Regions from separate parts of the Cobetia sp. MM1IDA2H-1 genome, predicted to be linked through region 1. Evidence: predicted binding sites of a transcription regulator. Region 1 holds the regulator's gene; each other region holds the start of a gene.
What was found. The regulator sigma-54, encoded in region 1, starts transcription at its own class of promoters, with help from an activator protein. The targets are predictions, from matches to a motif close to TGGCACNNNNNTTGCTNT.
Positions count from the first base shown of each region.

Region 1 (7,723 bases):
GGTAGCGTGACCATCGATGACCACGACCTGTCCGGCGCCGCCATGCATCAGCGGGCTCGCGCCGGCATCGGCTATCTGCCCCAGGAAGCCTCGATCTTCCGCAAGCTCTCGGTATCCGACAACATCATGGCGATCCTCGAGACGCGCAAGGACCTGGATCGCAACGGACGCAAGGCACGCCTGGAGGAGCTGCTCAACGAGTTCAGCATCACGCATATTCGTGACAGTGCCGGCATGAGCCTTTCCGGCGGGGAGCGCCGCCGCGTGGAGATCGCTCGCGCACTGGCCACCGAGCCGGACTTCGTGCTGCTCGATGAGCCGTTTGCCGGCGTGGACCCCATCTCGGTGGGCGAGATCAAGAGCATCGTGCGCCAGCTGCGTGACCGCGGCATCGGGGTGCTGATCACCGATCACAACGTGCGCGAGACACTCGACATCTGCGATACCGCCTACATCGTGGGCGATGGCCAGATCATCGCGCATGGCGACGCCGACACCATCCTCGCCAACCAGCAGGTGCGTGATGTCTACCTGGGTCATGAGTTCAAGCTCTAGCCCGAGAGTGCCGTCAGCCTGGTGAGAGCCGTCAGCCTGGTGAGAGCCGTCAGCCTGACGAGAGCCGTCCGACCTCTTCTGCTCTCACCAGCACCCACCAGCACCCGCCACTTCCTGCTTCATTGTCGGGGCCTCGTTCCCCGCCCCCTCACGCAAGCGCCTCGACATGCGCTTGCGTGATCTCCCCGTGAACCCTCCTGCTCTGCCACACCTCACTCGAATGCATGACGTCCATACCACCTTGGTGGCAACATGGCATGCAAGTTGCTTGAATATTCTCGACTGCCCCTTGTCAGTGCCCCGACCCACGGTATAGCGTAGATGCACGTTCCTTTGCCGTGAATGACAGACCCCATGAAACCCACCTTGCAGCTTCGACTCGGCACTTCCCTGACCATGACCCCGCAACTTCAGCAAGCGATCCAGCTGCTGCAGTTGTCGACGCTGGACCTGCGTCAGGAGATACAGCAGGCGCTCGAGTCAAACCCCATGCTGGAGCTTGACGAGGAATACGAGTCGCTGGATGTCGCGGAGACACAGGACAAGAGCGAGATCTCCACCTCCGAGACCAACAGCGAGATTCCTGAAGAATACCCTCTCGACAGTGACTGGTCGGACCTCTACCAGGACCACGCAGGCAGCCTGACCAGTTCCGGCAGCGGAAGCTCGAGCGAGGACGGGCCGGACTTCGATCGCAACACCAGTGTCGAAAGCCTGCAGGACCATCTGCGCTGGCAGCTGGCGATGACGGACCTCGATGCGCGTGAACGCCAGATGGCGGAGAGTCTGATCGATGCGGTGGATGGGGCCGGCTACCTGAGCATGAGCCTGGACGAACTGGTCGATGGCCTGCGAGGTCAGGGACTGCCCGGCCTCAAGGCGTCGGAACTCGAGCAGGTCCTGCTGCGCCTTCAGCAGTTCGATCCCACCGGTGTGTTCGCTCGAGACCTGCGCGAATGCCTGCTGCTTCAGCTGGCCCTGCTGCCGGACGATCTGCCGCTGCTGGCCCAGGCCCGCCGTCTGGTGCGGCAATTCCTCGAGGCACTGGGCAATGACGATCGCAAGCTGCTCAAGCGTCGCCTGAGCCTGGATGATGATGAGCTGGATCACGTCATTCGTCTGGTACGGGCGCTCGACCCGCGCCCGGCGTCCGCCTGGGGCGAGCCTGCCAGTGATTACGTCATCCCGGACCTGCTGGTCCGTCATACGCGTCACGGCTGGCAGGTCGAGCTCAACCCGGAAGCGCTGCCCAAGCTGCGTATCCAGCCGGAATATGCCGCCCTCATCAAGCGGGCCGACAAGTCCGCGGACAACACCTTCCTCAAGGACAATCTTCAGGAAGCCCGCTGGCTGATGAAGAGCCTGTCCTCACGCAATGACACCCTGCTCAAGGTGGGCCGCGAGATCATGGCGCGCCAGATCGACTTCCTCGAGCAGGGGGAAGAAGGCATGAAGCCGCTGATCCTCGCCAACATCGCGGAAGTGGTCGAGATGCACGAATCCACCATCTCGCGGGTGACCACCCAGAAATATATCCACACCCCGAGAGGCGTGTTCGAACTCAAGTTCTTCTTCTCGAGTCAGGTGGGTGGCAGCGGCAACGGTGACGCGCACTCCAGCACCGCGATCCGTGCGCGCATTCGCAAGCTGATCTCGGAAGAACCGGCGCGCAAGCCATTGTCCGACTCACGCCTGGTGGATCTGCTGGCCAGTGATGGCATCGAGGTAGCGCGCCGGACGGTCGCCAAGTATCGCGAGGCCATGGGCATCCCCTCCTCCAGCGAGCGCAAGCGCTTGGCGTGAGTCTCGACAACGGATACCCGCAAGCCAGCGGGCTCCACACGTCGGAGCGCTGAAGCTCGCCCCCTTGCACCTGCCATCCTGACATCATCTGCCAATCGGTCGTCTGAATACCGGTTGGCAATGCCTGTCCTTGCGACTGCGTGAGTGACTTCACGCCCCCAATTGCCTATTTTTCCAGCCACTTTTCTCCAGAGTGCTTTCTTTTTCCCTCACATCCCACGGACAGATAGCCAGGGGTCGCCACCGACTCCTGCCACACGAACGTCGACGTAAATGCTGACATTGGCCACAAACGGCCGGTTTCTCGAGCCCCATTCCGTCCGTGATGCGAGGCGATGCTCATGAAGAACCTGCTGATATCCCTCGCTGGGTTGAAGACAAGCCTTGCCCCACGATGCAGCGCAGCGTTGATCTTTGTTCAAAGCTTGGGCATTGTCGGGGTAGACGCTCGGTACACCGGCACCGCCGCTCTCGCCAGCAGATGATCGCCACGAGACCATGGCCGGAGTCAGAAAGTGGCCGCGCGTTCAATCAGGGTTTGCTCGCAGTCAAAAAGGGTTACAATTCAAAGGCAACCCGCTGGATAAAGGAGCGTGTCCATGCAAGTGAATATCACCGGGCATCATGTGGAACTCACCGATCCTCTCCGCGATTATGTCAACGAGAAGCTCGCTCGCCTCGAACGGCATTACGACAACATCACCAATGTTCAGGTGACACTGTCGATCGAGAAGGAACGCCAACAGGCTGCCTGCACCCTGCACGCCGCTGGCGCCGACCTCCATGCCCTGGCAGAAGACCCCAACATGTACGCTGCCATCGACGCGCTCGCCGACAAGCTGGACCGCCAGCTGGTCAAACACAAGGAAAAGTCCCAGGCTCGCTCTCAGGGCACCGGGACCCGTTGACCTTCTGCCATGACACTTGATCAGATCCTTCCCCCCGAGCGCACGCTCTACGGCGTCCCCGGGGGGAGCAAGAAGCGGGTGCTGGAATTCTTCAGCACCTTCATTGCTCAGAACATTCCCAGCCTGGACAGCCAGGAAGTCTTCTCGCGCCTGATCGGGCGCGAGAGACTGGGTTCGACGGGCATCGGCCACGGCGTGGCCGTGCCACATGCACGCAGTCCACACTGCAAGACCCCCATCGCGGCGTTCATGAAGCTCGGTGACCCCATCGACTTTGACGCCATCGATGGCGAACCCATCGATCTGCTGTTCGTGCTGCTGGTCCCCGAGGAGGCAGATGACACCCATCTCACTCTGCTCGGCCAGGTGGCGGAACTGCTCAACTCGCCCACCAACCGGGCAGCATTGCGCCAGGCAGACAGTCAGCGAGCATTGTTCGAAGCCCTGACCTCGGCCATCGCCGAATTGCCGGCGCGCTGAACCTGCAAGCCCGGACTCGCTCCGGGCTTGTCGCTGACTGGCCTCAGGCACCCTCCGCTTTCACCTCATGCTGACCTCGCCCTGGGAGAGCACTCCATGAAGATCGTGATCATCAGTGGTCGCTCCGGTTCCGGCAAATCGATTGCCCTCCAGGCGCTGGAAGACATTGGCTACTATGCCATCGACAATCTGCCCGGCATGCTGCTGGCACCATTGGTCGAGCAGCTGGAAAAGGACAGCCCCACCCGCCGGCGCATCGCGGTCTCCATTGACGCGCGCAACCTCCCCGATGCCCTGAGTCGCTTCCCTGAACTGCTCGACAGCGTTCGTCAGAGCGGCATGGATGTGCAGGTCGTCTACCTGACCACGGACTCCCGTGTCCTGCTCGAACGCTATTCCGCGACCCGCCGCCGTCATCCGCTGACCCGCGACAATGACCGCACGCTGGCCGAGGCCATCGAGATCGAGCAGCAGACACTGGCCCCGATTCGTCAGAAGGCGGACCTGGTCATCGACTCGACCAACCTCAGCGTGCATGACCTGCGCTCGCGCATCACCGAACAGGTCGCGCAGCACAGCTCTCGTCATCTGACACTCACCTTCGAGTCCTTCGGCTTCAAGCATGGCGTGCCGACCGATGCCGACATGGTGTTCGATGCCCGCTGCCTGCCCAACCCCTACTGGGACATCAATCTGCGCAGCGATACCGGTCGTGATGACAGCGTGGCGGAATTCCTGCAGCGCTACCCGGACGTCAAGGCGATGCAGGATGACATCGCCGGCTGGCTGGAACGCTGGCTGCCCGCCTATCAGGCCAGCAATCGCAGTTACCTGACCGTTTCGGTGGGCTGTACCGGCGGCCAGCATCGCAGCGTCTATCTCTGCGAGCAGCTGGCCGAACATTTCGCCAAGCAGCTTCCTGAGGTGCGTCTACGCCACCGGGAACTGGGGATCCATACGGCCCTGGCGATCAGCGATACCCGTCAGGAGTCACACGATGCCCAGTCGTGAACTGGTTCTGACCAACAAGCGCGGGCTGCATGCTCGCGCTGCCACCAAGCTGGTCAACTGCTGTGCGCCCTTCGAGGCCACGGTCATGGTCAGTCACGGTGAGCGACGCGCCAACGCGGCCAACGTCATGGCGCTGCTGATGCTGGCAGCCCCGTGTGGCACGGCGCTGATCATCGATGTCGAGGGCGAACAGGCAGATGAGGCCCTGTCTGCGATCGAGTCCCTGTTCGAGGCGCGCTTCGAAGAGGAAGAATGACGCCGCCGCACGCCGTCTGACATCCCCCGCCCGCCGGCTTTCTGCCACTTTTTCCGCGATGATTGCCCTACCGATAAGAAACAGTGTTTTCTTTTGTCGACGCGCCCCCCTGCGCCAATGGTAGAATCAACGCTGTCCTTCATGTCGACAGGGGAAGCCGACAGATGAGCAAGACGTCACGCAAACTCAAGCCAAGACTTGATCGCCTGTCACAGGCACTGGAAAGTGGCGAGCTGGATCAGGCAAGGCGCATGCTGAATCGCGGCCTGGCACCGGTGGACGTGGCCCACTTGCTGGAATCCTCCCCCCCCAAGGAGCGCAACCTGCTCTGGGAGCTGGTCGACGCCGAACTTCAGGGCGATGTGCTCCAATACCTTGGCGAGGATATCCAGAGCGACTTCCTCAAGGACATGGATGCCGAGGACGTCCTGGCCGCCACCGAGAATCTGGAACCGGATGATGTCGCCGACATCCTCCAGCGGCTTCCGAATGCCGTGATTCTCGAAGTCCTCGACTCCATGGAGGCGCAGGAACGCCAGCGGGTCGAGACGGTGCTGTCCTACCCCGAGGACACTGCCGGCGGCTTGATGAACACGGACACCATCACCATCCGTCCGGACATCACCTTGGATGTCGTGTTGCGTTACATCCGCCGTCACGAGCGACTTCCCGATTCCACCGACACCCTGCTGGTCGTCTCGCGCCGCGATGAATTCATCGGCGCCCTGCCCATCAACCGCCTGCTGGTCTCTGACCCCGGTGTCACGGTGCGCGAGGTGATGGATACCGACAGCGTGGTGATTCCGGCATTGATGCCGGAGAGCGAGGTCGCCTCGCTGTTCGAGAAGCATGACCTGATCTCGGCGCCTGTCGTCGGCGGTGATGGCAATCTGCTCGGGCGCATCACCATCGATGACGTGGTCGACGTCATCCGCGGCGATGCCGAGCACCAGGTCATGTCGATGGCGGGGATGGACGAGGATGAAGATACCTTCTCCCCGGTGATGCGCACCTCCTGGCGTCGCGCCATCTGGCTTGGCATCAACCTGCTGACCGCCTTCATGGCGTCCGCCGTGATCGGGATGTTCGAGGGCACCATCCAGAAGATCACCGCGCTGGCGGTACTGATGCCCATCGTCGCCAGCATGGGCGGCATTGCCGGCTCACAGGCACTGACGGTACTGATTCGCGGCATCGCACTGGGACACGTCAAGAGTGGCAACGTGCGCTGGCTTCTCAAGCGCGAAATCATCGTCGCGGGGCTCAATGGCCTGCTGTGGGCGGTGGTGGTCGCCGGGATCGCCATCGTCTGGTTCGGTGATGTCCAGCTGGGGGCCATCATCGGTGCCGCCATCATGATCAATCTGTTGATCGCGGCCGTGACCGGGACATTGCTGCCGATACTGCTCAAGAAGCTCAATATCGACCCGGCCCTCTCCGGCAGCGTGATCCTGACCACCGTGACCGACGTGATCGGCTTCATGGCCTTCCTGGGCCTGGCGACCTGGCTCTACCTGTAATCACGCCAGGAGAGTCACGCATCATCCGGCAGCCTGCAGAAACGAAGACGGCCGCTCCCCCAGGAGCGGCCGTCTGTCTTTTCACGAAGGATGATCTCTAGCTCAATCTTCCAGCGCGTCTTCCTCACCTTCCGACATGCCCGCGACGGTCATGCCACCGATCAGCCAGCTGCCAGAGTGGATGCTGCCCCGGGTATCGACATCATCACCGACCGCCAGCAGATTGGCGGCCATGTCACGCAGATTGCCGGCGATCGTGAACTCCTCGACCGCGTGCTGGATCTCGCCATTCTCGACCCAGAAGCCCGAAGCGCCACGCGAGTAGTCACCGGTCACGCCGTTGACGCCCTGCCCCATCAACTCGGTCACCAGCACGCCGGTGCCCATCTGCTTGAGCATCTCGTCACGTGAGGTCAGCGGCGCGGTGATGCGCACGTTGCGCGCACCGCCCGCGTTGCCGGTGGTCTGCATGCCCAGACGACGAGCACTGTAGGCGCTCAGCATGTAACTCTGCACCTTGCCGTCGGCAAAGTAGACATTGTCACGCGTGGCGACACCGTCGTTGTCGAAGGCGGCACTCGACATGCCACCCACCTCACGCGGCTTCTCGCCGAGGGTGAACCAGTCAGGGAACAGCGGCTGACCCAGGCTGTCGCACAGGAAGCTGGACTCACGATACAGCGAACCACCCGCGATGGCGGACAGATAGTGCCCTACCAGGCCTGCCGACATCTGCGGGTCGAACATGACCGGCATACGCCCCGTCGCCACCTTGCGCGCGTTGAGGCGTGCCAGCGTGCGGCGTGCAGCCTCACGCCCCACATCCTCCGGGGAGCGCAGGTCGGCCGGGTTGCGCACGCTGGTGTAGTCATAGTCACGCTGCATGCCCTGTTCATCCCTGGCGATCAACATGCAGGACATCGAGTGTCGGCTGCCGCACTGACTGGCCAGGAAACCGTGGCTGTTGCCGTAGACCTGCACACCTTCCCCACTGGAGAAGCTGGCACCTTCGGATTGCGCGATGCCTTCCACTTCCAGTCCGGCACGCTCACACGCCAGCGCCAGATCCGTCGCGTCATCGACGCTGATCGCCCAGGGGTGATGCGCCTGAAGGTCCGGGAAATCGGTGGCCATCAGTTCGGCCGGCGCCAATCCGGCAAAGCTGTCCTCGCCGGTGTAATGAGCGATGG
Region 1 is NZ_CM133225.1:798,361-806,083, reverse strand. It holds gene lptB (LPS export ABC transporter ATP-binding protein) at 1-555, shown strand, start outside; gene BOH68_RS03420 (RNA polymerase factor sigma-54) at 910-2,358, shown strand; gene hpf (ribosome hibernation-promoting factor, HPF/YfiA family) at 2,958-3,266, shown strand; gene BOH68_RS03410 (PTS sugar transporter subunit IIA) at 3,276-3,746, shown strand; gene rapZ (RNase adapter RapZ) at 3,843-4,757, shown strand; gene BOH68_RS03400 (HPr family phosphocarrier protein) at 4,744-5,013, shown strand; gene mgtE (magnesium transporter) at 5,178-6,533, shown strand; gene pmbA (metalloprotease PmbA) at 6,636-7,723, opposite strand, start outside.

Region 2 (7,723 bases), 790 kb from region 1:
CCTCTCCAGTGCCTGGCAGGCTCTCGGGAGACTGGCATGCCACCAGATACCGTTGGGCATCGGGCAGCGCCTCGATGCGTGGATAGTGTTGCCGACTTCGAATCCCGGCAGTGACAGAGGATGATTGCGGGCTTTTCATGACACGACCCTGCTCTGAGAAATTGTCCTTGTTGTAATGCCGCCGTCTTGACGATGACGTGCATCCGACTACCACTCCATTTCTTGAGCATATTTCGTGCCATTGACGGCAAAATTATTACCCCGCATGCCCGGCAAAATCGTCTGAAAACCCCATTTCACATATGAACAATCAATAGAGGTATTCACGCACCAAAACAGAACACAAAGCTCATGAATATCGGCTTGAATTCACCATTATTGCCCTGACCCAACCTCACCTCATAAGCCAATCGCTACGCCTGACATATTTCTCATTTAATGTCTTCAAGATGCTGAAAGAATGGAAAAATTTATCTTTGGAGAATCACGATCTCGCAATCGACACGACACTACGCGCTTCTCCACCGTCAGCATTCTGATGCACTTTCGCTTGCATGATATTGGCCTTTTTCCTTGATTGTACTCACCACCAAAGAAAGCGCCTCACCGAAGGGTGAGGCGCTTTGATAACTCAATATCGTCAGGTCATATTTTTCTACATCAACCGGAGCAGAGTTCTTGTCATTGCGACATTTTGCCTGGACAACATTGCGGCGATCTTGCTGACAAAAGGCTTCGCAGCTTTGCCATGACAATCATGCGCAATGGCAGCCATGCACGATCGCTCTCATGCGCAATGGCACACGCACGATAGAGATCGTGCCATCAGTAACCGCCCTGGCCCGGCACCCAGTTGGTGCCCGCCAGCGGCACCCGGGCCATGGCCGCAGCTTCCACGTTCAGGGCGACCAGGTCTTCCGGTTCCAGATGATGCAGGTGTGACTTGCCACAGGCACGTGCCAGGGTCTGGGCTTCCAGCGTCAGCACGCGCAGGTAGTTGGCCAGACGCTTGCCGGCCGCGACCGGGTCCAGTCGCTGGCTCAGCTCCGGGTCCTGGGTGGAGATACCGGCCGGACACTTGCCATCCTGGAAGTCGTCATAGAAACCGGCGGCGGACCCCAGCTTCTGATACTCCTCGGCGTAGCGCGGATGGTTGTCGCCCAGCGCGATCAAGGCGGCGGTACCGATGGCCACGGCGTCGGCACCCAGCGCGATCGCCTTGGCGACATCGGCGCCGTTGCGAATCCCGCCGGAGACGATCAGCTGCACTTCACGATGCAGGCCCATCTCCTGCAGTGCCTGAGTGGCCTGGGGGATGGCGGCCATGGTCGGGATGCCGACGTGTTCGATGAAGACATCCTGGGTGGCGGCGGTGCCGCCCTGCATGCCATCCAGCACGATGACATCCGCGCCTGCCTTCACCGCCAGCTTGACGTCGTAGTAGGTGCGGGTCGCGCCGATCTTGACGTAGATCGGCACCTGCCAGTCGGTGATCTCGCGCAGCTCGGCAATCTTGATCGCCAGGTCATCTGGGCCGGTCCAGTCCGGGTGGCGACAGGCGCTGCGCTGGTCGATGCCCTGTGGCAAGGTGCGCATGCCCGCGACCCGCTCGGAAATCTTCTGGCCCAGCAGCATGCCGCCACCGCCGGGCTTGGCGCCCTGGCCGAGCACGACTTCAATTGCATCGGCCTTGCGCAGGTCGTCCGGGTTCATGCCGTAGCGCGACGGCAGGTACTGATAGACGAGGCGCGAGGACTGGCCGCGCTCTTCCGGGGTCATACCGCCATCGCCGGTAGTGGTGGAGGTGCCGATTTCCGAGGCGCCACGCCCCAGGGCTTCCTTGGCCTGGGCGGACAGGGCCCCGAAGCTCATGCCGGCGATGGTGACCGGCGTGCTGATCACCACCGGCTTCTTGGCATGGCGCGTGCCGAGCACGACTTCGGTCTCGCACTTCTCGCGATAGCCTTCCAGCGGATAGCGCGACATGCTGGCGCCGAGGAACAGCAGGTCATCGAAATGCGGCACCTTGCGCTTGGCGCCCCAGCCACGGATATCGTAGATTCCCGTCTCCGCCGCGCGCTGGATCTCATGGATGACATCGCGGCCGAAGGTGGCGGATTCCCGCAGTGCCGGGTTGTAAGGCTGTGTTTGAGTTTCGTCAGTCATGTTGGGCATCCTGATCAGTAGGCTGAGGCGTTGTCGACCTTGAAGTGATAGAGCTGACGCGCAGATCCATAACGCGTGAAGCTGGCCGGGTCTTCATCGATTCCGGCACTCGCCAGCAACTCCGCCAGTTCTTCCAGGTGCTCGGCACGCATGTCCTTGGCGATGCAGTCCGCGCCCAGCGATGCGACCGTGCCCTTCACGTAGAGTCGCGCTTCATAGAGCGAATCGCCGAGGCCTTCACCGGCGTCGCCGCAGACCACCATGCGTCCCGCCTGGCCCATGAAGGCACTCATGGCCCCGATGTTGCCCTTGACGACGATATCGACGCCCTTCATCGAGATGCCGCAGCGCGCCGAGGCGTTGCCTTCGATGATCAGCAGGCCGCCGTGGGCGGTCGCGCCCGCGGACTGGGAAGCATCGCCCTTGACCCGCACGCAGCCGGACATCATGTTTTCCGCCACCCCCACCCCGGTATTGCCGTGGATGGTGATGCTGGCCTTCTGATTCATGCCCGCGCAGTAGTAGCCCGCGTGGCCATCGATATCGACACTGATGTCATCATTGATACCGCAGGCGATGTTGTGGGCGCCGTCGGAGTTGACCACTCGCCACTCGCGCGCGTCCTTCAGGGTATCGGCATCGTGCAGGGCCTGGTTCAATTCGCGCAGCCCATCAACGGCCAGATCGTGAGTCTTCATCATTACGCGGCCTCCGAACGGGCGGTGTCTTTTTCCCACAGATACAGGCGGCCGGGTTCCGGCTCCCACACGCGGGCATCCTTGATGCCCGGCAGACTGGCCAGGGCGCGGTATTCCGAGGCCATGGCCACGTAGTCATCGGTCTCGGCGATCACGGCAGGCTTGCAGGCGATCGGATCACGTACCACGGCGAAGCCATCACGCGTGCCAATGGTGAAGGTGAAGAAGCCATCAAGGTCCTTCAGGGCGCCGGTGATTGCGGCTTCCAGACTGTCGCCCTGCTCCAGACGCCAGGTCAGGTAGCCGGCGGCGACTTCGGAATCGTTGTCGGTCTCGAAGCTGATGCCTTCACGCTTGAGCTTGGTGCGCAGCCAGTTGTGGTTGGACAGCGAGCCGTTGTGGACCAGGCACAGGTCACGCCCGGTGGAGAACGGGTGGCTGCCCTGCAGGGTCACGGCGCTTTCGGTCGCCATGCGGGTATGGCCGATGATGTGGCTGCCCTGCATGCCCTTGAGGCCATAGAGGCTGGCGATATGGGCCGGCAGGCCCACCGCCTTGAGGATCTCGATGCTCTGCCCCACGCTCAGCACGCGAATCTGCGGGGCGCTGTCGGCAAGCCAGCCGCGCACGGCACTTTCTTCTCCGGCGATCTTGAATACCGCGACACTGGCATTGCTGAACCAGTCCGCCACCGTGCCGACCTGCTCGCCCAGGCCCTTGGCGATCGCCTCCCAATCCTCATCGGCACCATCGCTTTGCAGCGTCAGTTTGATGCCAGCGTCAAATTCGTCGCCATAGATGGCGAAGCCGGCGCTGTCCGGGCCGCGATCGGTCATCGCGATCAACATCGGCTCGAACAGCTCCCCCAGGCGCGATTCCAGCGCCGGGTTCTTGAGATAAAGCCCTACGATTCCACACATGGTGATGTCCTCTCACGGGCAGGAGGCGTCTCCTGCCTGATGTCTTGAACGTGGTGGTGACAGTGGCGACCCTCGTCTGGCATGACCCGCGAGATCCGCGAGCGCCGCCGGATGAGATCAGAAGAATTCGGCGTAGCGCTGGACTTCCCAGGCACTGACCTGTGCGTTGTAATCCAGCCATTCCTCGCGCTTGAGGCGCATGAACTCGGCGCAGATTCCCTCGCCCAGGCTCTCGCGCAGAATGCTGTCCGCCTCGAGCGCATCGATGGCCAGGGCCAGATTCTGCGGCAGCGTCTCGATGCCCTTCTCGGCGCACTCGCTCGGGGTCAGCGAGTAGAGATTGATGTTGTGGGGCGTGCCCGGGTCCAGCTTGCGCGCCACGCCATCCAGCCCCGCCGCGATGATGGCGGCGTGCACGAGATAGGGGTTGCAGCCGGCGTCCGGCAGGCGGAACTCGAGGCGACCGTAAGGCACACGCACCATGGCCGAGCGGTTGTTGTCCCCGTAGGCGATGAAGACCGGCGCCCAGGTCGCGCCGCTGGTGCTGCCACCCCCGACCAGACGCTTGTAGGAATTGACGGTCGGCGCGGCAAAGGCACACAGCGCCGGGGCATGCGCCAGCAGACCACCGAGGAAGTGGTACGCCAGCGACGACAGGCCCATGCCCTGGGCGTCGGAATTATCGCCGAACAGGTTGCGTCCGGTGTCATCACATACGGACAGGTGGAAGTGCATGCCATTGCCCGGGCGGTCCGCCAGCGGCTTGGGCATGAAGGAGCACACCATGCCCAGGTCATTGGCGATCTCGCCGGCGGCCATGCGCACGAAGGTGAAGCGGTCTGCCGAGGTCAGCGCATCGCTGTAGGTGTAGTTGATCTCGAACTGGCCGTTGGCGTCCTCGTGATCGATCTGGTAGACGTCGAAGTCCACCGCCTGCAGCGATTCGACCAGACGTTCGAGGAATTCACGCGAACGCGACAGGCCCTTGTAGTCGTAGCAGGGCTTGGCGAGGGTATCGCTCTCGTCCACCGGCAACAGCTCACCCGCTTCCCCCCGGCGGAACAGCGAGAATTCCGGCTCCAGCCCGCTATTGAGCGTCCAGCCCTTCTCCTTCAGGCGCTCCAGCTGCTTGAGCAGCACCACGCGGCTGTCGTTGGCGAACGGTTGCCCATTGACGTAGCCATCACAGGCCATGCGCGCATAACCCGGCTGCCACGGCACCAGCGACAACGAGCTCAGATCACCCCGCGCCATGAAGTCCGGCCCCTCCGGCGACATGCCGAGACCACTGACGGCGAAGCCGGCAAAGCCGGCGCCCTTCTCGACCACATCCATCAGGCAATTGGCCGGCACGGACTTGGTCTTGGCGGCGCCGTGAATATCCACGAACTGCGCCAGCAGATAGCGAATGTCGTGATCCTTGATGAACTGTTGCGCGTTTTCGGGTGACATCTGGGTTTCCTCTGAGAGCGGACCGGGTTCCATCTCCCTCGACACTGTCTGCCACCCCGGGAAACCTGACCCCTTGTGGTGACTCGCCACGTCAAGATAGCGGATGAAACGAGTTTTTGTGATTCCTGCTGGTCAACTTTATTTCCCCCAAAGAAAAGCATGCAGCATGCCATTTCGCCAGCTGCTGCCCAGAACTTTTCATCAACTTCCTGTTTTGCATGGAAATTTATTTTCCAAGCTCGTTTTACCCCACAGGAAATGCCAAGTGATCCTGAGTGAATTCCTGCTCGTTTCTCGAAATAGGCATCATTTCGGTGCCCAAAGCCCTCTCTTCGCACCAGCATGACGCAAAACGCTAATATTCACGCCCGAATTCGTGCTGCCAATCGGCGCCTGACTCGCTCAAGGGCTGCCGTGGCCATGGCCTTTGACGGAATTGGCAAGCCCCTTGCTTAACCATGAGGAATGTTTCTTTCCTTTCAAGAATCGACACTCATGCGATCAGGCAAGGCAAGCAGCAGGCACAAGCCCTTGTGAAGCGCCTGAAGAGGCGCCTGAAGAGGCAACAGAACAACAACACCTCCTGCGGCGAATGCGCGTCTTGCGCGCCATCTCCGCCAGCACCAGCAGGACTACGGCACCACCCACTTACGCTAGGCAGCACGACTCACAGGAGAAAGGGACGCATGGCGAATTCATGGCGCATCTCGGCATTGGCCGAACAACACCGCAAGCTGGGCGCGGAGCTGGAAGACTGGAATGGCATGGGCACTGCCTGGAATTACGCCGTCTCGGACACGGCCGATGACCACGAGACCATCCGCACCCGCGCCGGTCTGATGGATGTCTCGGGACTCAAGAAGATCCACTGCAATGGCCCGCACGCCCAGGCCGTGCTGGATTACGTCACCACGCGGGACATGTCCAAGCTGTATCCGGGCAAATCGGTGTATGCCAGCGTCTTGAATGAGGCCGGCAAGTTCGTCGACGACTGCATCGTCTATTGCCTGGCGCCGAACTCCTACCTCGTGGTGCACGGCACGGGCACCGCGAATGAAATGCTGGCCAAGAGTGCCCTGGGGCGCGCCGTCAGCCTGACCTTCGATGACGACATGCATGACATGTCACTGCAGGGGCCGGTCGCGGTGGATTTTCTGGAGCGTCATGTGCCGGGCATCCGTGAGCTGCGTTACTTCCACCATCTGCAGACCCAGCTGTTCGGCTACCACGTGATGATCTCGCGCACCGGCTACACCGGCGAGCGTGGCTACGAGATCTTCTGCAAGGCCAAGGACGCTCCCTCTCTGTGGGAACAGATTCTCGAAGATGGCGCCGACATGGGCATCAAGCCGTGCAGCTTCGGCACCCTTGACTGGCTGCGGGTCGAGAGCCACCTGCTGTTCTACCCGGCGGACAATTCCGAAACCTACCCGTATCCCGACCAGCCGGTGGGCGACACCCTGTGGGAGCTGGGCCTGGACTTCACCGTCTCCCCGGGCAAGAGCGAATTCCGTGGCGCCAGCGAACACTTCGCGCTGCAGGGCAAGGAGCGCGTCAAGGTCTATGGCGTGCTGTTGGACTCGAAAGACGTCGCCCAGATCGGTGACAAGATCTACGCCGACGGCAAGTGTGTCGGTGTCATCACCCAAGGCATGTACTCGCGCCTGAGCGATCGCTCCATGGCGCTGGCACGTCTCGAACCCGGCTATGCCGAGCATGGCACTCCGCTGACCCTCAAGACCGGCACTGACGGAGAGACCAGCCTCTCGGCCATCAGCCATTCCCTGCCCTTCGATGATCCGGAAAAGGCCAAGCGACTGGCGCGCGGCTGAGCACACCCACCATGTCGGGCACTGCAAGACCTGCAGTGACAACCGGGTGAAGTGGCAGGACGCATTGCGAACGCAAGACGCAAGAGGCCTCCTCGACGTGACGTCGAGGAGGCCTCTTGCCTCACACCCAGGCCAGGTGATTGAGAAGGACTCTCGAAAGGTACTCCCGCCCCCTTGGCAGACATCAAGGATGAGGGTTGACGGCAAAGTTGGTAATGTCACGCCATACCCCGCTCGCGAGCCGATGCGCCGCATGCCTCACAAGGGCATGCCGCGTCCTCGCCGGCCACCCCCTTCCCATTGCCACCCTCTCCGCTACAGGAGTCATCATGCCGCGAAAATCCCCCGCTCCCTCCGAGAAGTCGGAACAGGACAGCTCCGACACTCTGCCCCGTGAACTAGCGACCGACCCCGCTGCGCAGTCAGAGAGGAAAGACACCATCACGGCGGCAGCCGACGAGACACGCCTGGGACTCGAGCAGCACATCGCGCGCGCGCTCAAGCAGCAGCGAGTCTCGCAGGGCTACAAGATTTCTGACGTCTCGCGTATCGCCGGTGTCAGTCAGGGCATGATCAGCAAGGTGGAGAACGCCCAGGTGTCCACCAGTCTCGATACCCTAAACAAGCTGTGCAATGCCTTGAGTCTGCCGATCTC
Region 2 is NZ_CM133225.1:1,591,720-1,599,442, reverse strand. It holds gene BOH68_RS06845 (dimethylamine monooxygenase subunit DmmA family protein) at 1-139, opposite strand, end outside; gene BOH68_RS06840 (FMN-binding glutamate synthase family protein) at 826-2,166, opposite strand; gene BOH68_RS06835 (GltB/FmdC/FwdC-like GXGXG domain-containing protein) at 2,181-2,867, opposite strand; gene BOH68_RS06830 (class II glutamine amidotransferase) at 2,867-3,784, opposite strand; gene glnT (type III glutamate--ammonia ligase) at 3,902-5,236, opposite strand; gene BOH68_RS06820 (aminomethyltransferase family protein) at 5,923-7,068, shown strand; gene BOH68_RS06815 (helix-turn-helix domain-containing protein) at 7,398-7,723, shown strand, end outside.
Region 2: the regulator sigma-54 is predicted to act here: its motif matches at 5,674-5,691, upstream of BOH68_RS06820 (aminomethyltransferase family protein).

Region 3 (7,723 bases), 920 kb from region 1:
GACATGATCGATGCCTACCTCGAGCTGAAGGGCGAAGACATCCAGCGCCTGCGCATGGCGACTCACCCGCTCGAATTCGACATGTACTACAGCGTCTGATCTACCGACCGCGCATGTCGCTCACGGCCCCGCCCGGAGCAGTCTGAGCGCGGGGCATGCGTGAGGCGAGACACACAGGGTCATACCGACAGGTATGGCCCTGTTCTCGTTTCTGAGACATGTGCTCCAAGAGCTGACTCCCGGCTGTCCAGGACCCGCGACCCGTCGCGGAAAGTCGCGTCGCAACAAGCAGGGCTGGTATCAACGCGGGAAGCTTTGTAACTTGGCAGCAGGATATGTCACTTCTGGCACGCTGGTAGCGTCCGAGTGAGTGACACGACTGGCAGGAGCGGATGCGCGCTTCTGGCTTCCCATGACTTCTTCAGGAATTCCCGGATGTGGCCCTTCACTTCTTCTTCGCGTGGCATCGGTTCAGTGGGTGACAGCAGGTCCTTGCCGGTCAAGGGAATGCGGCGGATGGCTCGCCTGTCCGGCATGACGACGCTCGGCCTCTGCCTCTCAGCGGTGCTGGCCCTGGGCAGCGTCTCGGCGGAGCTCGAGGCGGCTCAGGTCTACCGGCACGTGGATGCCAACGGCAACGTGGTGTTCAGTGATCAGCCGGCGGGCGGCAGCAAGGTCAAGCTGACGCCGCTGAGTGTGGTGCCTTCCACCGAGTCTGCTCCCTCGCGCGCGCCTGCTTCGCGTGGCGTGTCATCTTCCCCGTCCGAGACCGCTTCCCGTAGCCGACCCTCCGCGCCTGCCGTGGATGTCAGCTTCCGTGGCTATACCCGCTTCTTCATCCAGAGCCCGAGCAATGAAGAGACGCTGCCTACGGGGCAGGCCGGCAACCTGGCGGTGCGCCTGGCCATCGAGCCGCAGCTGCGTCCCGAGCACAAGGTACGCGTGACCGTGGATGGCGCGCCGTCGCAATCGGCCATGAACAGCAGTGTCTTCATGGTGCCGGGGCTCGAGCGTGGCAAGCACGTCATCCAAGCGGAGCTGCTGGATGCCTCCGGACGAGTGCGCCAGACCACCGAGCCCCGAGTGGTCTACGTGCAACGCGCCAGCGTCAATCTCCCGCGCAATCCCAACAACCCGGCCAATGCCGGGGGTGGCTGAGAGACGGGGGTGACAGCCCTCCTGGCTTGCGAACGACACGTGACTCGCGCGCCAGGTCATCAGGCCACCTTCGGGTGGCCTTTTTTGTCGCCAGGTCTGGCAACGGTATCGCCCGCGATGCAGCAGCACGCCCGCTGATGAGCAGGTCTGCTGCATCGGGTTGGCAGTGCGAACCTTTGGCGCACCATAATGGTGCTTCAAATCGACGCCCGAAAGAGGTGCATCGGCGCGGGTGCCATGCACGCGGCATTTGCACCAGACTGGCGCGGTTATTGCAGAATAGGGAGACGTACTGCGAATGGCGGATAAAGGCATGCATCAACGACTGCTCGAACACCTGAATACTGCCGTGGTGGTGCTGGATGCACAGCTGCGCGTGGTATGGCTGAACCCGGCGGCCGAGACGCTATTGGCGGTCAGCCTGGTGCGCGTCAAGGGCAGCTCCCCTGAACATCTGACCGGGCTGGATGAAGAGCCCATCAAGGTGCTGCGCAAGGCGCTGGAAGAACAGCATCCCTATACCCAGCGTGAGGCCGAGATCGTCAATGCGGCCAACGAGCCGCTGACGGTGGACTTCACCGCGACCCCGGTCAGCGCCAATGAGCTGCTGGTGGAAATCGAGCCGCGTGATCGTCTGATGCAGATCTCCCGCGAGGAGGCGCTGATCGCTCGGCAGGAAGCCGTCAAGGTGCTGACACGCGGGCTGGCGCATGAAGTGAAGAACCCGCTTGGCGGTATCCGGGGCGCGGCCCAGTTGCTGGAGCGCGATCTGCCGGAGCCGCAGATGGTGGAGTTCACGCGCATCATCATCGAGGAGGTGGATCGCCTGCGTGATCTGGTCGATCGCATGCTGGGGCCGAATCGGCCACCGCTGCAGTCGCCGGTCAATATCCACTCGGTGACCGAGCGGGTGCGCTCCCTGCTGGCGGCGGAAGGGCATCACATCAAGCTGACGGCCGACTATGACCCGAGCCTTCCTGAAGTCATCGGCGATGAAGGCCAGTTGATCCAGGCGGTGCTCAACATCGCGCGCAACGCGACCCAGGCCCTCAACGAGCAGCCGCAGCCCGAATCAGCCGATGGCAATGAGGCGCCGTGGGAGATCACCCTGCGCACGCGGGCCCGGCGGCAGTTCACGCTGGGTCATGAGCGCCATCGTCTGGTCTGCGAGCTGGCGATCAGCGACAACGGCCCGGGCATTCCCGAGGCGCTGCGCGAGACGCTGTTCTACCCGATGGTCTCGGGGCGCGCCGAAGGCTCAGGGCTCGGGCTTTCCATCGCCCAGGGCATCCTGCACCAGCATCAGGGGTTGATCGAGTGTGACTCGCGCCCCGGCCATACCGAATTCCGACTATTAATCCCGCTTGCCGGCACTTCTGGAGATCCCTCATGAGCGAGACTGCACGCGTCTGTATCGTCGATGATGACCGCGCCATCCGCTGGGTACTGGAGCGCGCTCTGGCCCAGCCTGACCTCGAGGTGGAAAGCTTCGAGCGCCCGGATCAGGCAGAAGCCAGCATCATGCGACAGTGCCCGGATGTGCTGATCACCGACATCCGCATGCCCGGTATCGATGGCCTCGATCTGATGGCACGAGTCCGCGAGCGTTATCCGGACCTGCCGGTGATCGTGATGACGGCCCATTCCGACCTCGACAGTGCCGTGGCCTCCTATCAGGGCGGTGCCTTCGAGTATCTGCCCAAGCCCTTCGATGTGGATGAGGCGCTGGCGCTGGTGCGGCGCGCCGTGGCGCACGCGCGGGAATCCAAGGCCCCCGCGGTGGTGCCGGAAGGATTGACCAAGGAGATCATCGGGGAAGCGCCAGCGATGCAGGAGGTCTTTCGGGCCATCGGTCGCCTGTCCCAGTCGCACATCACCGTACTGATCAACGGCGAATCCGGGACCGGCAAGGAGCGTGTCGCCCAGGCGCTGCATCAGCATTCGCCCCGCAAGGCCAAGCCGTTCATCGCGTTGAACATGGCGGCGATCCCCAAGGACCTGATGGAGTCAGAGCTCTTCGGCCACGAGAAGGGCGCCTTCACCGGTGCCACCGCTCTGCGTCGCGGACGCTTCGAGCAGGCCGATGGTGGCACCCTGTTCCTGGACGAGATCGGCGACATGCCGGCGGAAACCCAGACACGCCTGTTGCGGGTGCTGGCGGATGGCGAGTTCTACCGCGTGGGGGGCATCACGCCGGTCAAGGTGGATGTGCGTATCATCGCCGCGACCCACCAGCACCTGGAGGCGTTGGTGGAGGATGGTCGTTTCCGCGAGGATCTCTTCCACCGCCTCAACGTGATTCGCGTCCACCTGCCGCGGCTGTCAGAGCGCCGTGAGGACATCCCGCGCCTGATGCAGCACTTCCTCGCTGAAGCCGCACGCGAGCTGGCCACGGACCCCAAGGTGCTCACCGAGGCGGCCGAGAAGCACCTCACGCGCTTCGACTGGCCGGGCAACGTGCGCCAGCTGGAGAACACCTGTCGCTGGCTGACGGTGATGGCCTCGGGCCGCGAGGTGATGGTCGAGGATCTGCCGCCGGAACTGCGTGACGTCAGTGGCACCGAGGCCGCGTCCGGGGACTGGCGTGGTGCCTTCCGTGAGTGGGCGGACCGCGCGCTCGCCGCCGGCCACACCCATCTGCTGGAAGAGGCGGTGCCCGACTTCGAGCGCATCCTGATCGAGACGGCGCTCAAGCATACCGGCGGTCGCAAGGGCGAAGCCGCCGAGTTGCTGGGCTGGGGACGCAACACGCTGACGCGCAAGCTCAAGGTGCTGTTGCCGGCACTGGCCGAGGATTGAGCCGCCCCGGCGCCAGACAGTCCCGAGCACCCTTCTCAGACTGAGCGGGTGATGAACCGCCTGAGCGGGTAGAGAAAACGTCTGGGCGGACAGGAGAACCGCCCAGCGGTCTGGAGAGAAAGAGAACAGGGTGCCACAATCCCTGTTCTCTTTTTTTCTGCCCGTCATTCACCGTTGTCTGCTCGCCGGCGTCGTTTCTCGGGCGCCTGCCAAGGAGTTGCCTGATGTCATCAATGAACTGGGAACGACTGCTGGAGCCGAGTCGCCTGCATGACGCACCGGGCACCGTATCGCGTGAGATGGGCCGTACGCCCTTCCACAAGGATCACGACCGGATCGTGTTCGCGGGCTCCTTCCGACGGCTGGGTCGCAAGACCCAGGTGCACCCGCTGACCGACAACGACCACATCCACACGCGTCTGACCCACTCCCTGGAGGTCGGCTGCGTCGGGCGTTCGCTGGGCATGATGGTCGGCGAGAAGTTGAAGGACCATCTGCCCGAGTGGGTCACGCCCGCCGACCTCGGCGTCATCGTCCAGACCGGCTGTCTGGGACACGACATCGGCAACCCACCCTTCGGGCATGCCGGAGAATATGCCATCCGTGACTGGTTTGCCGCAGAGGCCGCCAGTGACCACGGGCGTCTGTCAGGCCTGAGCGAGGCCGAGCGCGAAGACCTGCTGACCTATGAAGGCAACGCCCAGGGCTTTCGTATCGTCACCCAGATCGAGTACAACCAGTTTCATGGCGGCATGCGCCTGACGGCGGCGACGCTGGGCACCCTGCTCAAGTATCCCTGGACGGTGAAGCACGCCACGGCAGGCGGCAAGTTCGGTTGCTACCAGAGTGAGCGTGAACTGCTGGATCAGGTGGCCGAGCGCTGCGGGCTGCTGGCGCGTGACGATGGCCGCTGGTGTCGCCACCCGTTGGCGTGGCTGGTCGAGGCTGCCGATGACATCTGCTATGCGCTGCTCGATCTCGAGGATGGTCTCGAGATGGGCATACTGCAGTTCGAGGAGGTCTACGAGATTCTGACCGGCATCAGTGGTGGCGCGCCGCGGGAGTATGACGACATGGTCGCGCGTGGCACGTCACAGCGGCGCAAGGTGGCGGCCCTCAGGGGCGCGGCGATGGAGCGGGCGGTCAATGATGTGGCCCAGGCCTTCGTGCAGCATGAGGTGGAATTGTTGGCGGGCACCCTCAGTGAGGACCTGCTGGATCTGTGTCATCCCGATCTCGGCTGGGGCGTGCGGGAAGCCAAGAATCTGGCGCGCCAGAAGATCTTTCGCAACGAGCGCAAGGCCAAGCTGGAAATCGGCGCCTACACCACGCTGGGCATCCTGCTCGAAGCCTTCATCGGGGCTGCCCATGAGCTGCACACCACGGGGCGCTCCAGCTTCAAGCATCAGCGCGTGCTGGCGCTGATCGGCGAGAACACCCCGACGCGTGACTGGGATCTCTACCGCAGTTACCGGCGCATGCTCGATTTCATCGGCGGCATGACCGATCACTTCGCCGTGGATCTCGCTCAGGAGATGGGTGGCCGCTTGCGCGGCGACTGAGCCATCCGCTCGAGCATGACGACTGTCCGGCAAGCCGTGCCGGGCAGTCGTGTCATCTCCGCGTTGCCTTGCCGGCCTCCTGCCGGTCACGCACCCCATCTGTTCCGGCAACTCCTCTTTCCCGCTTTCCCTCCGTCCCTCCGTCCCTCTTTTCCTTTTTTCCTCGATGTCTCCGTCGACGTGATCCTGGCCGGCTGCTGTCTCGCGTGACGTCCTTGCGCTGACAAGCGGTAAATTTTCTTTACGTAGCCTATCGAGTTGTTGTACTAGCTTTGTACGAAGTGTGAACGCGCAGGTCACTTTTCATTCATGATAAGCTATTATCATGCAGGGCAATAACGATAAACGAGGCTTATTTATGAGCAAGAAAACCCCCGGAGGAACCGCTGCCAACGCGGAGAACAAGCCAGAGAAGGCCTTCGACATGATCGACAAGCCGACCTTCTTCGGCTCGATCTTTCTGCTGCTGGCAGTGACGTTGCCATTGGTCATCTTCCCCGAGCAGGGTGCGATGTGGGTATCGGCGGCCAAGAATTTCGTCACCAGCAAGCTGGGTGTGCTCTACCTGATGCTGGGTGTCGGAGCCGGTGGCTTCATGATCTACATCATCTTCAGTGATATCGGGCAGATCAAGCTGGGCGACGCCGAAGAGAAGCCCGAGTTCTCGATCGTGTCGTGGGCGGCCATGCTGTTCTGCGCCGGTATCGGGGCCTCCATCCTCTACTGGTCGATGATCGAGTGGGTCTACTACTACCAGTCGCCGCCGTTCCATGTGGAAGGCCAGACACCGGAGGCCGCGGAATGGGCCGCCGCCTACGGTATCTTCCACTGGGGGCCGCTGGCGTGGGCGATCTATCTGATTCCCGCCGTGCCGATCGCCTACTTCTACTACGTGCGTCACCACAGTGTCCTGAAGATTTCCGAGGCGCTGATGCCGGTGCTCGGCGAAAAGCTGGCGCGTGGCTGGCTGGGCAAGCTGGTCGACATCAGCTTCGTCTTCGGCATGCTGGGTGGCGGGGCGACCACGCTCGGTCTGGCAGCTCCGATGATCAACGAGGGGGTGCATGAGCTGTTCGGCGTACCCAAGTCGCTGATGACCCAGGTCGTCGTGCTGCTGGTGTGTACCGCGCTGTTCGGCTACAGCGCCTACGTGGGGCTCAAGAAGGGCATCAAGCTGCTGTCGGACATCAACTTCTGGCTGGCGGTCGGGTTGCTGCTGTTCATCTTCATCGCAGGTCCGACCCTGTTCATGGCCAATACCGGTCTGGACGCGCTGGGGCGCGTGATGAGCAATCTGATCCACATGGCGACCTGGCTTGAGCCGTTCGCCGAGTTCAAGGGCTTCGAGAACACCCACTTCCCGCAGGACTGGACCATCTTCTACTGGGCCTGGTGGCTGGTGTTCGCGCCCAGCGTGGGGCTGTTCATCGCGCGCATCTCGCGGGGTCGCACCATTCGCGCGATGGTGGCGGGCTCGATGTTCTTCGGCACCATGGGCTGCTTCCTGTTCTTCATGGTGATGGGCAACTACGGCCTGTACCTGCAGCTGTCAGGTGAGCTGGACGTGGTGACCATACTCAACGAGCAGAGCCCGACCGCTGCCATCTTCGCCATGCTGCATACCCTGCCGCTGGACTATGTGGTGATCTTTGCCTTCACGCTGCTGGCACTGATCTTCACGGCCACCACCTTCGACTCCATCTCCTATATCCTGGCGGCCGTGGTCCAGAAGGAAGTGGATGAGGAGCCGATGCGCTGGAACCGTCTCTTCTGGGCCTTCGCGCTGTCGTTCATGCCGATCGTGCTGATGTTCGTCGGCGGGCTGGAAACCCTGCAGACGGCCTCGATCATCGGTGGCGTGCCGTTGCTGGCGGTGGCGTTGCTGCTGTGCATCTCCATCGTGCGCGCCGCGCACTATGACCTGCGCTACCAGCCGGATTACACGGTCAAGGAGATCAATATCGAGGAATTCCCGGAAGACGACCCCTGGACGGAAGAGGGCACCTGGGAGATTCCGGACGAGGACGTGCCTGCGGCGGGCAAGCCGCAGCAGGACACGCCCAAGGATCATGTCGAAGGCGACCCGCACAGCCGTCCTTCCCGACTGTGATCCGGCCGGCCTGAAGGATCAGGCCGCCGACGACAGAAAGCCGCCCCGAGGGGCGGCTTTCTGTCGTCTGGATGATGGGCTGGTGAGTCTCAGG
Region 3 is NZ_CM133225.1:4,056,701-4,064,423, reverse strand. It holds gene glnA (glutamate--ammonia ligase) at 1-99, shown strand, start outside; gene BOH68_RS17095 (DUF4124 domain-containing protein) at 517-1,158, shown strand; gene glnL (nitrogen regulation protein NR(II)) at 1,472-2,551, shown strand; gene ntrC (nitrogen regulation protein NR(I)) at 2,548-3,957, shown strand; gene BOH68_RS17080 (deoxyguanosinetriphosphate triphosphohydrolase) at 4,182-5,519, shown strand; gene BOH68_RS17075 (BCCT family transporter) at 5,878-7,629, shown strand.
Region 3: the regulator sigma-54 is predicted to act here: its motif matches at 1,420-1,437, upstream of glnL (nitrogen regulation protein NR(II)).

Region 4 (7,723 bases), 1.4 Mb from region 1:
GATGCCGTAGAGGCGAGAGGCGGCCAGTGCCCTGGAGAGATCGCCGCGTGCCTGCTCGCGGGTCGGGGCGTGCACCATCACCTTGGCCAGCATCGGGTCGAACCACGCCGGGACCTCGAAACCGGCCTCGATGGAGTGATCCACCCGCAGCTGGCTGCCCTCGGCGAGGGCGGCGGTCACGGCGTCATTGGCGAACTCCACCTCGGTGAGCAGGCCGCTGGAGGGGCGGAAATCGTGCTGCGGATTCTCGGCATAGACCCGCGCCTGCATGGCGTGACCCTTGGGGGACAGCGGTGCGGCCAGCGTTGCGAGATCGTCCAGCTCACCGGCGCCCAGCTTGAGCATCCAGGCGACGATGTCCACGCCCCACACCAGCTCCGTGACACCATGCTCGACCTGCAGGCGCGTGTTGACCTCCAGGAAGTAGAAGGCCTGACGCTCGGCGTCATAGATGAATTCGACGGTACCGGCGCTGCGGTAATTGACGGCTTCGCCCAGGCGGATGGCGGTGGCGATCATCTCTTCACGAACGCGCTCGGGCAGGTTAGGTGCCGGGCATTCCTCGATGACCTTCTGGTGGCGGCGCTGACTGGAGCAGTCGCGCTCGCCGAGGGCGATCACCGTGCCTTTACCATCACCGAACAGCTGCACTTCCAGGTGACGGGCGCGGGCGATATACGCCTCCAGGAAGACGCCGCCATCCCCGAAGTTGCGCTCGCCCAGGCCCTTGACCGAATCGAAGGCGCGACTGAGGGAGGCGTCATCCTCACACACCTGCATGCCGATGCCGCCGCCGCCGGCGGTGGACTTGAGCATCACCGGATAGCCGATACGGGCGGCCTCGCTCAGTGCGCTCTCGACGTCGTCCAGCAGGCCGGTACCGGGTACCAGCGGCACGCCGGCGTTCTCGGCGATGGTGCGCGCTTCGTGCTTGAGGCCGAAGGCGTGGATCTGCTCGACGGTCGGGCCGAGGAAGACCAGGCCGGCGGCGTCACAGGCCTGGATGAAGCGGGTGTTCTCGGACAGGAAACCGTAGCCCGGGTGCACGGCCTGGGCACCACTCTCGCGGGCGATGGCGATCAGCTTGTCGATGTCGAGATAGGTCTCGGCTGCAGCACCTTCGCCGAGGCTGTAGGCGTCATCGGCCTCGCGCACGAAGGGGGATTCACGATCGGCTTCTGCGTAGACGGCGACGCTCTGGACACCGAGGGCACGCAGCGTGCGCTGGATTCGGGTGGCGATGGCGCCACGGTTGGCAATCAGGACCTTATGGAACATGACGGAGTCATCCTTCCGGCGGCGGGTCGTCCCGCCTTCAAACTGTGAGCTGCCGGTCGTCCGGTAGCCGGGCAGAGCCTTGGGAGCTGACGAGTGATGCAAGAGAGATGACATCGTCAGGGGTGGCTCGGCCGTTTCTTGTCGTATGCGTGTTCGAAAGCGTCGCTGTCAGCTCGGCGGTTCAGCTCAGCGGTTCAGCTCAGTGGCGAGTCGCTGATGCGGATGGCGACCGGTGTCGGGTCGTAGCCGTTGCAGGGGTTGTTGAGCTGCGGGCAGTTGGAGAGCAGCACGTAGACGTCACGTTCGGCGACCATCTCGACGTACTTGCCCGGGGCGGACAGTCCGTCCTCGAAGCTCAGGCCGCCATCGGCGGTGACCGGCACGTTCATGAAGAAGTTGATGTTGTGGCCGATGTCGCGCTTGGTCAGGTCGTACTTCGGGTAGCGGGCGATGGCCAGCATCCAGTTGTCACGACAGGAGTGCATGTGACGCTTTTCCAGGTCGTAACGCACGGTGTTGGATTCGCTGGAACAGGCACCACCCAGGGTGTCATGACGGCCACAGGTATCACCGGTGATGGTCAGCAGCGGGCGGCCACGGGTGGAATAGAGCACGCTGCCGGTGGTCAGGTAGACCTTGCCCTGCTCGCGCACGGTGTCCATCGCGCTGTAGCGCTCGGCGGTGTCGTCAGCCGAGAAGAACAGGGTGTCGGCGGCCTGATTGCCGTGCAGGTCAGTGATGCGCAGGTGCTGACCGGCGCGCACCAGGCCGATGAAGTGATCGCCGGCCTCGATGGTGCGCTCAAGCTCGCGCGGCTGCTCGGCCGGGTCTGCGTAGCTCAGCGGGGCGTCGTCCGTCGTGGCCGGGGTGTGGGCATGGGGGTGTTCAAGCGTCGAGGTGCACATGGGATTGTCCTTTGTCCTTGTCATCGAGGGCGTCGTTTCCAGTTGCCACTAGGCCCGTCGGCGTGGCGTCCATCTGCTGTCGGGGGGCGCCTCAGCCCGCCAGGTGATAGAGCTGATTGTTGGCGTAGGCGCGGGCATTCTCGGGGCGCGACAGATAGCAGGCGTCGTGCTCGTCCATCGGTGTCACGGTGCCGAAGGTCATGTCCACGCCGCGCAGCGGATATTCCTCGGCGGGGTCCATCGGATGCGGACAGGTGTGCAGCAGGACGAGGGTGTCCATCTCGAAGCGCAGGGTGACGCTGTCGCCGGCGGCGCAGTGGTCGGTGACGTAGTGCAGGTTGGCGTCTTCATCGGCGCGCACGCGGGAGAACAGATTGAGGTTGGCGCACAGGTCGCGCTCGCTCAGGCCGTACTTGGCCATCTCGATCAGCAGGCTGTCGTGGCCGGTGGGCGTGAAGTCATTGAAGGCTTGCTGGTAAGCCTTCTTGTGCCAGCCCTTGGCGGCGAAGTGCTGCTCCATCAGGTTGCCGCTGGCGCTGTCATGCCAGCCCAGATCATCCTGGATGATGGAGGCGAAGATGCGGCCCATGTCGGAATACAGGCAGTGCCCTTCGGTGAGACGGAAGGTGTGTTGACCCTTGAGGGTATCCGGCAGATTGAGGCGCTCAAGCGTATCCAGCGGGTTGTACATCACCAGGCCGACATTGGCGTTGGCCTCGCGGGCGGTCAGCTTGAGCGCGCTGCCACGCGGCATGCGCATCGACCAGTGATGGCCGCCGGGCAGATGGGTCTGATACTTCGCGGTGAAGCTGGCGCGGGCGGTGGTCGCGGCATCAAGCGGTATGTTCATTGATTTGGCCTCCGGTGAGAGTGGCTTGGGAAACGGAGTGGGCTGGCGTCGTCAGCGTTTCGTGCTCGGGCGTCGGTTGGTCAGCGCCCGCTTGGACAGAGCTCTTTTGAACAGAGCTCGTTTGGACAGAGCCCGGCTGCTGAGACGACGCCTTGGCCTTGCTGCGCTCGGTGGGCAGGTCATAGGTGATGGTCGAGCCATAAGCCTGCGGGGCCTGCGGGTCGACACGCACCTTGTCGAACACCCAGACGCGTGAGCCCAGCTCGAACGCTTCCTTGAGGTCGTGGGTGATCATGAAGATGGTCAGCTGCTGTTCTTCCCACAGACGCAGGATGAGCTGGTGCATGTCCTTGCGGATGCCCGGGTCCAGTGCGCCGAAGGGCTCATCCAGCAAGAGGATGCGCGGCTTCATCATCAGCGCCTGGGCGATGGCGAGGCGCTGCTGCATGCCGCCGGACAGCTCATGCGGGTACTTGTCCAGCGCGTGGGACAGGCCGACTTCCGCCAGGCGTTTCTCGGCGGCGACCCGTGCCTCGCGACGTTTGGCCCCGAACAGCTTGCCGGTCAGCGGGGCGCGCGCCAGCTCCTCGGCCATGATCACGTTGCCCAGCACCGTGAGATGCGGGAAGACGGAATACTTCTGGAAGACGATGCCGCGGTCCGGCCCCGGTTCGCCGGGGATGGGCTTGCCGTCCAGCAGCAGCTCACCGCGCGAGACGCCCTCGGTGCCCAGCAGCAGCTTGAGGAAGGTGGTCTTGCCGCAACCGGAGGCGCCGACCAGGGTGATGAATTCCCCGGCCTCGACGGTCAGGTTCATGCGTTCCAGCACGACCTGCTGGCCGTAGTGCTTCTCGAGACCCTTGGCGTGTATCAGGCTCATGATTGGCTCTCCTCAGCGTGGTACCAGGGGAAGGCGCGGGTAGAGACGAGCACCAGCAGACGGTCGAGCAGGAAGGCCAGCAGCGTGATCCAGGCCACGTAGGGCAGGATGACGTCCATCGCCAGATAGCGGCGCACCAGGAAGATGCGATAGCCGAGGCCGTCCTGGGCGGCGATGGCTTCCGCGGCGATCAGGAACAGCCAGGCGCTGCCGAGTGCCAGACGCGTGGCGCTCAGAAGGCGCGGGGTCAGCTGCGGCAGCAGCACGCGGGTCAGCACCTGCCAGGAGCTGGCACCCAGGGTCTGGGCCTTGATCAGCTGCTCATCGGGCAGGCGCAGGGCCTGATTCTGCAGGTCGCGAATCAGGAAGGGCGTGATGCCGATGACGATCAGCGCGATCTTGGCCAGCTCACCCGTCCCGAAGGCGATGAACAGGATCGGCAGGATCGCCATCGGCGGAATCAGGGACAGCACGGTGATCAGCGGTGACAGCTTGGCGCGCAGCAGCGGCAGGCCGCCGGTGAGCAGGCCGACGCTCAGACCGATCAGCGCACTGATCAGCACGCCGGCCAGCAGGCGTTCGAGGCTGGCGAAGGTGTCGGTCCACAGCGGCAGATCGCCGGTGCGCACGTTGACCTCGGTGGCCAGCTTGGCGAAGGACTCGCCCATGGACGCGAAGGACGGCAGCAGGCGGTCGTTGGGGTTGTCGAGCAGTCGCTGGTTGGACTGCACGATGTAGAGGATGGCCAGCAGCGCGAAGGGCAGGCCACCGAGCAGCCAGCGGCCACCACGGGAGGGTGTCAGATTGATCAGGCGTTTCATGCGCGGGCTCCACGGGTGCGAACGAGAGGTGCGGTCGAGGGAGGCGGTCGGTTCACCAGCCACAGAGACAGCTTTCCTGCGGCTGGTGTGCGGCATCCACCGCGTGGCGTTACAGGCTGTCGGCCAGTGCGGCGGTGTAGCTCGGGTCGAAGCGCAGCATCACGTTGCCCTCATTGCCGACGATGCCGGCAGGCGTCTCGATGCCGATGAAGCCGGCATCCGGCGCGCCTTCGCCCAGCAGCCCCTGAGCGAAGCTGAAGTCGGCGATGTGCTGCATGGTGTCCTTGAGGCTCGGCGCATTGAAGGCGGCCACGGCCTCGGCGGGGGTGTAGTACATGTGGGTCGCGGCCAGCTGGGCCTGATAGCCGGCGAGGTCGGTGCCGGCGGCATCGGCCATCTGGGAGAGCGCGGCTTCGTCGCCAGCCTTCATCTTCTCCATCACTTCATACCAAGCGCCGACCAGCGCGTGGCCGAAGTCCGGGTTGTCCTTCAGTGTCTGGGTATTGACGACCATCAGGTCGAGAATCTCGCCGGGGATGTCACTGGAGTTGAAGACTTCGGTGTAGCCGGGCATGTCCTTGAGCGTGGCCAGCTGCGGGTTCCAGGTCACCACCGCCTGGGTGTCGGTGTTGCTGGCCAGCGCTACGATGTCGGCATCGCCGGTATTGGTGGTGGTGAGGTCGCGCTCGCTCATGTCGACGCTGTCCAGCGCACGTGCCAGCAGGTAGTGGGAGACACTGAACTGCACCAGATTGACCTCACGGTCCTTCAGGGACTCGATGGAATCGCCGTCGCGTACCATCACGCCGTCATTGCCATCGGAGTAGTCACCCAGAATCAGCGCGGTGGAATCCACGCTGCTGGCGGCGGGGAGGGTGAGGGCATCCATGTTGGTCATGGCGCAGCCATCGACATTGCCGGAGGTGTACTGATTGATGGATTCGACGTAATCGTTGACCTGCACGACATCGATGTCGATGTCGTACTTCTTGGCCCACTTGTCGACGATGCCCTGGGTATCCGCGTATTCCCACGGCATCCAGCCGGCATACACCGACCAGCACACGCTGAAGGAATCCTGCGCCATGGCCTGCGGGCTCAGCGATGCGCCAAGCAGCAGGGCGCCGGCCAGCACGGCATGTCGGGAGGTCTTGCTGGAGTCGGCGGATACCGCAGGGGAATCAGATGCGACAGCAGCGGATGGCGCCTGAGCGCTGGCATCCGAGAGGGAAGTCGTAGACGGGGAAAGGCGAGCGGGCTGGGTCATTGTCGTTATCTCCGGCGGAAAAAGTGAGAGGCGCCGACCTTTTCAGGCGTTGCGTCTCCCGGGCTTTTGTCCCGCCGTGTAACCCCCAGCTGGAGGTCGAGTGCTCTCGGACCAGTCGTGACGGCAATGCCGATCACCGGAACCCTAGCGCTCTATTGGTCTAGATTTTCGATTGTTGTATGCCTATCGGTGCCTCGCTGAATGTCTAGCAGGAAGCGTGCCGAATTTGAATTATTATTATAATTCAATTGCTTGCATGATTAGCTCAGCCTATAAAGAGCCAACGAAAAGCTTTAGTTGCACCACAATGGTGATTTCTCAAGAAAAACGCACTAAATTTGCTTCTTCAGTGAGTAAAACTGCTTCAAGGAGTGAGGCTAATGTTTTTAGATAAAGATAAAGTTAAAGAGTATATATATAGTAATGTTGCCAGCGTTTTTTGGTCTTTTTTCTTAATGTTTGGCGCTGCTGTATTTGTGCTTTATTATATTTATATTGGATATATGCCAGATTTTGATATGACTTCCTCTATATCTCTTTTAGCTGCAGTATCGGCTACGTCGATATTTTTATTATTATTCGTTGTCTTAATGGGAATAATGCCAGGTATATTTTGGGACTATTACTGGCATGAAGTAGGCGAAGAGACTAATTTCAGCCGACGCTGGAAAAATAAAGAAGCAGTCACAACAGTCTGGTTGTTAATCTTCTGGTTTGCTTTGCCGGTGCTAATCTTTGTTACATCTTTTTTAGGAGGCTGGTTTTATAAAACATGATTATATATTGTTTCTCCGTTAGTTTTTATTATGTATTGTTCGTATGCTCTAAGCAACAGTGATGTTACCTTATGGGCTGGATTTAAAGAGTGCTTCTCTTTGTTTTTTGCTTTGTTGTTAAGTTCTATCCTGGCACTTATCCCTTTTTTCTTTATCTTGTCCGTTTCCTTGTTAGATGTCGGGTTCCGCCTGATTGATTACAGTCTGGGTAAACAGCTCCGGTCGTTCGGCCTGCCACTCCTTCATTGCTGCAACAGGTGCCCTGTGGTGTAGTGCCTTCTGAGGAATATGGTGGTTGTATAACCAGCAATACCGCTCGAGAGTCTGTTCTAAATCCTCACTTGAGTCATAGCGCCGAGTCGCCAGCACATCGCTGATACGCCCATTGAAGCGCTCCACCATTCCGTTCGTTTGGGGTCTGCCTGGCTTGATCAGTCGATGCTCAATGCCATGGTTCTGACATTCCTGATCGAAAAGATGATGCCCACTGGGCTTACGCTCGCCGCCCACGGTGAAGCGATCGGTAAAGGATTTACCATTGTCCGTGAGCACGGTTCGAATCGTGAAGGGAGCCTCCTCTTCCACACGCTTCATGAACGCCCGGGCATCCTTTGCAGATTGACTTGATCTGACCTCCAGATACACCCACCGAGTGGCACGATCAATCGCGACGTAGAGATAACGCTTGTGATCTTCGTCAGGCATTTGGGGCAGATGCTTGATATCTATGTGCACATACCCGGGCTCATAATCCTTAAAAGGCCGATGCTTAGGCTTCTCGTTGCCTTCCGCGTCTCGACGTGCCAGCTTGGCGAGAGTTGGCACTTCACGCCGTTTGAGCATGCGCTGAAGCGCGGAACGTGACAGTTTGGGGTTCAGGAATTCACGAGCAACGACAAGTAGATCATCGAGTCCCAGCCGTAGTAACTCACGAGCGGCGATGACT
Region 4 is NZ_CM133225.1:2,240,588-2,248,310, reverse strand. It holds gene uca (urea carboxylase) at 1-1,278, opposite strand, end outside; gene BOH68_RS09605 (urea amidolyase associated protein UAAP2) at 1,473-2,183, opposite strand; gene BOH68_RS09600 (urea amidolyase associated protein UAAP1) at 2,275-3,033, opposite strand; gene BOH68_RS09595 (ABC transporter ATP-binding protein) at 3,017-3,913, opposite strand; gene BOH68_RS09590 (ABC transporter permease) at 3,910-4,734, opposite strand; gene BOH68_RS09585 (putative urea ABC transporter substrate-binding protein) at 4,844-6,001, opposite strand; guanidine-I (ykkC/yxkD leader) riboswitch at 6,055-6,160, opposite strand; gene BOH68_RS09580 (hypothetical protein) at 6,382-6,777, shown strand; gene BOH68_RS09575 (IS481 family transposase) at 6,949-7,723, opposite strand, start outside.
Region 4: the regulator sigma-54 is predicted to act here: its motif matches at 6,207-6,224, upstream of BOH68_RS09585 (putative urea ABC transporter substrate-binding protein).